DNA from 3 places in the Kitasatospora sp. NPDC088346 genome. Region 2 is predicted to be linked to each of the others. Evidence: riboswitches for the same ligand, from Rfam matches in the RefSeq annotation. Region 2 holds a riboswitch; each other region holds the start of a gene.
The links. Region 2 has a riboswitch for cyclic di-AMP ahead of ACIOFR_RS23550 (transglycosylase family protein). Riboswitches for the same ligand answer to the same signal wherever they lie in the genome.
Positions count from the first base shown of each region.

Region 1: it holds a riboswitch for cyclic di-AMP, as region 2 does, so the genes downstream of both, ACIOFR_RS02250 (NlpC/P60 family protein) here and ACIOFR_RS23550 (transglycosylase family protein) in region 2, are expected to answer to the same signal.
Region 3: it holds a riboswitch for cyclic di-AMP, as region 2 does, so the genes downstream of both, ACIOFR_RS35470 (M23 family metallopeptidase) here and ACIOFR_RS23550 (transglycosylase family protein) in region 2, are expected to answer to the same signal.

Region 1 is NZ_JBIURH010000001.1:502,295-504,545, forward strand. Features, by position in the region: gene ACIOFR_RS02245 (NlpC/P60 family protein) at 1-434, shown strand, start outside; cyclic di-AMP (ydaO/yuaA leader) riboswitch at 825-1,012, shown strand; gene ACIOFR_RS02250 (NlpC/P60 family protein) at 1,023-2,105, shown strand.
Region 2 is NZ_JBIURH010000019.1:49,124-51,374, forward strand. Features, by position in the region: gene ACIOFR_RS23545 (AEC family transporter) at 1-214, opposite strand, end outside; gene ACIOFR_RS23550 (transglycosylase family protein) at 399-1,430, opposite strand; cyclic di-AMP (ydaO/yuaA leader) riboswitch at 1,436-1,586, opposite strand; gene ACIOFR_RS23555 (WhiB family transcriptional regulator) at 1,981-2,251, shown strand, end outside.
Region 3 is NZ_JBIURH010000050.1:27,614-29,864, reverse strand. Features, by position in the region: gene ACIOFR_RS35475 (hypothetical protein) at 1-454, shown strand, start outside; gene ACIOFR_RS35470 (M23 family metallopeptidase) at 444-1,352, opposite strand; cyclic di-AMP (ydaO/yuaA leader) riboswitch at 1,364-1,525, opposite strand; gene ACIOFR_RS35465 (YiaA/YiaB family inner membrane protein) at 1,743-2,033, shown strand; gene ACIOFR_RS35460 (4-oxalocrotonate tautomerase family protein) at 2,057-2,251, opposite strand, start outside.

The DNA.
Region 1 (2,251 bases), on a different contig from region 2:
CGGCCGACCGGGCCGCCGTGATGGGCGACCGGGCCTCGCGCAGCGACGACCGCTTCGACCTGGCCAACCTCCCGGCCCCCGGCGGCTACGCCGGTGTCGCGGTGGACGCCGCCATGGGCAAGCGCGGTTCGGCCTACGTCTGGGGCGCCACCGGCGCGAGCACCTTCGACTGCTCGGGTCTGATGGTCTGGGCGTACGCGAAGGCCGGCGTCTCGCTGCCGCGCACCTCGCAGAGCCAGGCGACCGTCGGCACCAACGTCGGCACCAACATCGCCAACGCCCAGCCGGGCGACCTGGTGATCTACCACAGCGACGCCCACCACGTGGCGATGTACATCGGCAACGGCCTGGTGGTGCACGCCCCGCGCACCGGTGACGTGGTGAAGGTGATGAAGGCCGACGCCATGCCGATCAAGACCATCCGACGGGTCTGAGACCGGTCGCTCCGGGACGGGATCGACACCCCGACCCTGCAGTCCCATTTCGGACATTTGCCCTCTTGAGGGGCTAGTTGACGCTCCATGACACGCCCGGACGGGTCGAGATCCCGCTGTGATCTCCGACACGCCGGGCGTTTCATTGTGCGACCATATGCTGAGTATTTATCAGCCCTGGGTAGGTGTTCTGTCACTGTCGGTCGTAATCGGAATCAAACATGGCAATGATTCCGACTTTTTTCCGACAAGGATTTGAACGGATCACGGATGGGTTACTAGGGTCATGTCACGGACCGCCGCGCAGTCGTCCACCCAGCCCGGGTGGCAACGGTGGTCACCGCCGAGTCCGAGAAGCAGCCGGGCAGTCTGACTGCCTGTGGGGGAGCCCCTGAGGGGGTGCTGTGCATCGGAGCCGGGGAACCACGTTCCTCGGGGTGAATCGGCGCCAGGTCGACCGCAGGGGCGGCGCGCGGAGTTGGTCCGCGCGCCTGACGGGCAGTCGGTGAGGCGTTGTAGGGCTTGTCTTCCGGCCCGAACCCGTCAGCTCACCCGGTAGGCGGTGTGAGGAAGAAGGAGTCCGCCTTCGTGGCGTCCCATCGTCGTCCCAAGCCCGCAGGCCGGGCCCGCGTCTCCATCCTGACGGCCGCCGCCGCCACCGCCGTGGCGCTCTCCTCGCAGTCCGGTGCGCACGCCGACCCGGCTCCGACCAAGGACCAGGTCAAGGCCCAGGTCGACGCCCTCAACGAGGAGGCCGAGTCCAAGACCGAGGAGTACAACGCCGCGGTCGAGAAGGAGCAGAACCTGCAGAAGCAGGTCTCCCAGATGCAGGACCAGGTCGCCCGCCAGCAGGCGCAGGTGAGCACCATTCAGGGCAGCCTGGGGGAGATCGCCGCCGAGCAGTACCGCACCGGTGGGATCCCGCAGACCGTGCAGCTGATGCTCTCCGCCAGCCCGGACTCCTTCCTCAACCAGGCCGGCGCGATGAACCAGGTCGGCAGCTCGCAGGCCGACGTGCTGAAGGCCTTCAAGGACGAGCAGGGCAAGCTCGACCAGCAGAAGCACGAGGCCGAGCAGAAGCTCGCCGAGCTGGACACCACCGCCAAGCGGCTGAAGGCCGACAAGGAGGAGGTCCAGGCGAAGATCGCCAAGGCGACCGCCCTTCTGGAGACGCTCACCCAGCAGGAGCGTGACGAGCTCGCCGCTGCCGAGGCCAAGGCCGCCGCCGAGGCCAAGGCCAAGGCGACCGCCGCCCCGGCCCCCGAGCGGGCCTCCCGCGACTCGGCCCGTACGGACATCGCCGTCAACGTGCCGGCCGGTTCGCACGCCGCCGCCGCGATCGCCGCCGCCCAGTCCAAGCTGGGCAGCCCGTACTCCTACGGCGCGGCCGGTCCGAGCAGCTTCGACTGCTCCGGCCTCATGAAGTGGGCCTACGCGCAGGCCGGCGTGTCCCTGCCGCGGACCTCGCAGGACCAGCGCGGCGCCGGCACCAACGTCGGCACCAACATCGCCAACGCCCAGCCCGGCGACCTGATCATCTACCGGAGCGACGCCAGCCACGTCGCGATGTACGTCGGCAACGGCCAGGTCATCCACGCCCCGCACACCGGCTCCGTGGTCCGCTACGAGACCGCCACCATGGCGCCGATCAACGCGATCGTGCGGCCCTGACGCCGTCGCGTCCCCGTCCACGTCCACCGGCCCGGCACTCCCCGTGAGTGCCGGGCCGGTGGCGTCACGGCCGCCGGCCTGCGGCGGGACCGAGCGGTGGGCCAGGTGTCCGATTAGTGGTCAAATATTCGCTGCTGGAGGGGTTT
Region 2 (2,251 bases):
TCCCGGCGGCGAACGCCAGCATCGCGGTGTTCGCGAAGGCGTCCAGCCGTGCGCCCGCCAGCATCGTGAACAGTGCGGCGGGCATCGCCACGTGGAACACGAACCGGCCGAGCACCGCCTCGGCCTGCTCGCCCAGCAGTCCCGTCCGCGCCACCAGGTAGCCGACCGCGGTGAGCACCCAGATCGGGGCGAAACCGGACAGCAGCGACTGCATGGAACCTCGGTCTGGATCGTCGGGCACGGGCCGCGGGCGCCAGTCTGCCAGGGCCGCCGCCGGCCGCCGGCGGCGGGGCCGCCCGCCCGTGCGTCCCCGAACGCACCCCGACGCACCGCGGGCGGTCCCGGTGGGTGCCGGGCACCCACCGGGACCGCCCGGGAACGGCGGCCGAGCCGGTGGCTCAGGGCAGGTTGAGCACCTGGCCGGGACGGATCAGGTCGGGGTTGGTGCCGACCGTCGGGTTCTGCGCGTACAGCCCCTTCCAGCCGCCCAGCGTCAGCGAGTCGGAGATGGTGGAGAGGGTGTCGCCGGGCGCGACGGTGTAGGTGTTCGGCGGGGCCGGCTCGGCGACGGCGGCGGTCACCGCTGCGGCCCGGGTGGTCGGCGCGGACGCCGCGGTCGTGTCCTGGGCGGCGGTCGGCGTGCCGCTGGGGGAGGCGCCGGGCACCGGAAGGTCGGCGCCGGGCGAGGCGGTGCCGGTGGGGGCCGTGCCGGTCGGCGCGGGGGTGACGGGGGTGGTCGCCGTGGGGTCCCCGGGGGCCGGGGTGGCCGGCGGGGTGACACCGGGCTGCGGCACGATGGTCGGCTGGTCGGTCGGCAGCCCGCTGGGCTGGCCGGTCGGCAGGCCCGACGGCTGGTCGGTCGGCAGGGCGCCCGGCAGGGTCCCCGGAAGGTCGGTGGAGATCTGCGGGGAGGCGCCCGGCTGCGCCGGAGCGGTGGTCGCGTCGGGGGTGGTGGTCGGCGTGAAGTACTGCGGCACGGCCGCGCCGTCGCCGCGGACCCGGGGACCGGTGTCCGGCGTGGTCTCGGTCGGCGCGGGGGCCGGGGTGGCCGTCTGCGCGGGCAGCCCGGCGGCGGGGCCGCAGGTGGGCCACAGGCTCGGGCCGTGGCCGGCCAGCAGCCGCTCGGCGACGATGACCTGCTGCTCGGGCGTGGCGTGGTCGGGCTGCGAGGCGAACTCGTCGCCGCCGTACGCCACCCAGGTCCGCAACGTGAGTCCGAGGCCCCCGTAGTGTCCGGTGCCGGGATCGCCGTTCCAGTCCGCGCCGGTCTGGCACTGGGCGACCGTCTGCCAGGTGTCGGCCGTGGCGGCGTGTGCGCCGGTCGCGGTCAGCAACGGAAGCGCGAGACCGACACCCGCCACGCCGGCGGCCGCCACGGCCCGGTCGGCCTGGGTGGGACGGCGGTGACGCCCGGAACCCGAAAAGACCATTCAGTCATCCCTCTCCGCACGCCTGCGAGGTGAGCTGTCGGGTTCGGACCGGGAGGTGGCCCGGCCGCGCCGGGCGCGGCTTCACCCCAAGCCGAGGGGGATCGGCGGAAAAACCTGGGTCCCCCGCCCCTGCCCAGGGTCTTTCGATCGTCCCGTGGCGCGGTGGGCAGGGTTGGGCGTGCCGCGTTCCGGGCGCCCGCAGCAGCGGGCTGCTCGGGAGATTAGAGGGATCCACGCCTCAATAACAAGCCTGCATACTGAGCATCACACAATCATCACGACACCCCCGACCGGCGGCCCGTCAACCCCCCCTCCGCCCCGGCCGGGACCGGCGGTCCCGAGACCCCGGAGGTTCGACGGCGCACGGCCCCCGGCACGTCTGCGACCAGCGCTCGAAGGCGCTCCCGGGTCCCCCGGCCGACGGCCGGCCCGCACCCGGCCCGCCCGCCTCTCCGGGGATTTCGACGCCCTCCGGCCGAACCGCCGACCCCCTCCGCCACGTCTTGTCCGGTGTGGGACCAGCTCGACAGCTCGACCAGGGAGGCCGCCCATGTCCGTACAGTCGATCACCGGGGCGCCGACCGCCACGGCCCGGCGCCGGCCGGCCCGCGTCGGTGTGCTGCCCGGGCTGGAGGCCGCGGGCTGCCGCCAGGTGGACCCGGACCTCTTCTTCGGGGCGCGCCGGCAGGACACCGGGCCCCGGGTGGAGGCGGCCAAGGAGGTCTGCCGGCACTGCCCGGTGCGCGAGGCCTGCCTGCGCAGCGCGCTGGTGCACGAAGAGCGGGACGGTGTCTGGGGTGGGCTCACCCCGGCCGAACGGC
Region 3 (2,251 bases), on a different contig from region 2:
GGACACCGCCGACCGGGAGGCGGTCCGGGCCTGGCTGGACGCCTTCCGGGAGCTGACGCAGGAGCAGCGTCTTGAGGCGTTCGCGGCGGTGCCGGACCTGGACCCGGAGGAGCGGGACGGCGGTTGGGGGCCGACCCGGCTGCTGATGGTCGGGATGGCGACGGACGGCGCGCGGCTGCTGCTGGAGCAGGGCCTGATGCAGCGCAGCTACCGCAACCTGGCCGAGCTGACCGCGCTGGGCCGGCCGATGCCCGAGGAGCTCTCCGGGGACTTCGAGGACTTCGAGGCGGCGGTGGCCCGCGAGGCGCTGCGACTGTACGGGGAGTGGACGGTGCCCGGCCTGCCCGCGCTGCTGGTCGAGGAGTACCCGGACCTGGCGCCGGAGCCGGGCACCGAGGAGATCGAGGCGTACCTGGCGGACCAGGCCCCGGCCGCCGGGGAGCCTACGGATTGAGGCCGCGCGCCTGCATCCAGGCGAGCGGGTCGACGGGGGCGCCACCGTCGGGGCGGACCTCCAGGTGCAGGTGCGGGCTGGTGACGTTGCCGGTGGCGCCGACCGCGCCGAGCACGGTGCCGGGGACGACCGGGCCGTCGGCGGTGGCGATCCGGGACAGGTGGCAGTACCAGACCTCGGTGCCGTCCGGCAGGGTCTGGATGACCCGGTAGCCGTAGGCGCCGGACCAGCCGGCCGAGGTGACGGTGCCGGCGGCGACGGCGGTGACCGGGGCGCCGGTCTGGGCCGCGAAGTCGAGCCCGGTGTGCAGGTGCGACCAGTACGAGCCGGACTGCCCGTAGTGCGCGCTCAGGGTGTAGCCGGTGACCGGCGGGGCGAGCACGATCGGCGCGGCCTGCGGTGCCTGGGCCTGGGCCTGGGCCTGGGCGTGCGCGGAAGCCTGCGCCTGCGCCTGCGCCTGCGCGGAAGCCTGGGCCTGGATCTGGGCCTGCTGGGCGGCGTGCCTGGCCTCGGCCTCCTGGGCGGCGGCGAGCCGGGCTGCCTCCTCGGCGGCGCTCCGGCCGTCGGCCTGCTGCTGGATCCGGGCGGCGAGGGCCAGGCCCGGGTCGGCGGTCGCGGCGCCGTCCTGCTCGGCGGGGTCGGCGGCGACGACGGGGGCCGGAGCGGGGGCGGGAGCGGCCTGGGCGGAGGACGCGGCGGCGAAGCCGGTGGCACCGAGGGCGGCGGTCATCGCGGTGACGCCGAGCAGGGGTGCGCTGCTCCTGGCCTGACGGGGCATCCGGTGCCGGGCCGGGTCGCCGCCCTGGTCGCCCTGGTCGGCCTGGTGGAGCTGGCCCACCGGGTGGTCGAGCAGCTGGGTGCCTGCAGCCGAGCCGTGGAGCGGGTGCGTCGACGCCACTGAGGCGTGCTCCTTTCCTTCCCTCTCGCCGACCGGGTTAGCTGACGGGTTCGGAGCAGGAAGGTCTCCTACGGCCTGGCCTGGGCCGGACCGATTCACCCCAAGGAACGTGGTTCCCCGGTTCCGCGGACCCGCCGGTGGAGGCGTGCCCGCGGATTGAGCGATGGCGCACGGTGCCGTCTGGGTACGGCGTTTGGTTCCGCGCTGCGTTATCGAAAGTTAATCCTATGCGCCCCATGATTCCAAGCGCCCGGGCGGAGGAAATACGGGTCGTTCGCAGACCAGAGGGCGGTTCGCCCGATTTCGCGACGGCACCCGTGACGGACTGCTACCGGCCGGTTGAGTATCCGTACTCATGTGCGAGGAAAGGGACTTGGAGACCCTTTCGGCATGAGCACAAAGATGCAGTCCAGGACCACGGCCGCGTACTTCGTCCAGGCCGTCATCTCCTTCGCCCTCGCCACCACCGCCCTCGCCGCCGGGATCGCCTATCTCCCGGTGGACTCCTGGATGCGCGGTTTCCTGGCCGTCGGCCTGCTGTACGAGATCACCTCGGCGTTCACGCTGGCCAAGGTGATCCGCGACCGGCAGGAGGCCGACGAACTGACCAGCCGGGTGGACCAGGCCCGGCTGGACAAGCTGCTGGCCGAGCACGACCCGTTCCGGGTGGAGGGAGCCTGAGTTCCGACCGGTCGGGGCGGGGGTCAGCTGCCCTCGGCGGCGGCCTTCGCCCTGCGGGCGGCGAAGGTCTCGCCGCCGGCCGTCCAGTGGGTGGCCGGGACCTCCTCGACCGCGACCCAGATGTTCTGCGGGTCGACGCCGGTGATCCTGGCGTAGGTCTCGGTCAGCGCCCGGGCGATCTCGGCGTTCTGCTCGTCACTGCGACCGGACAGCTGCTT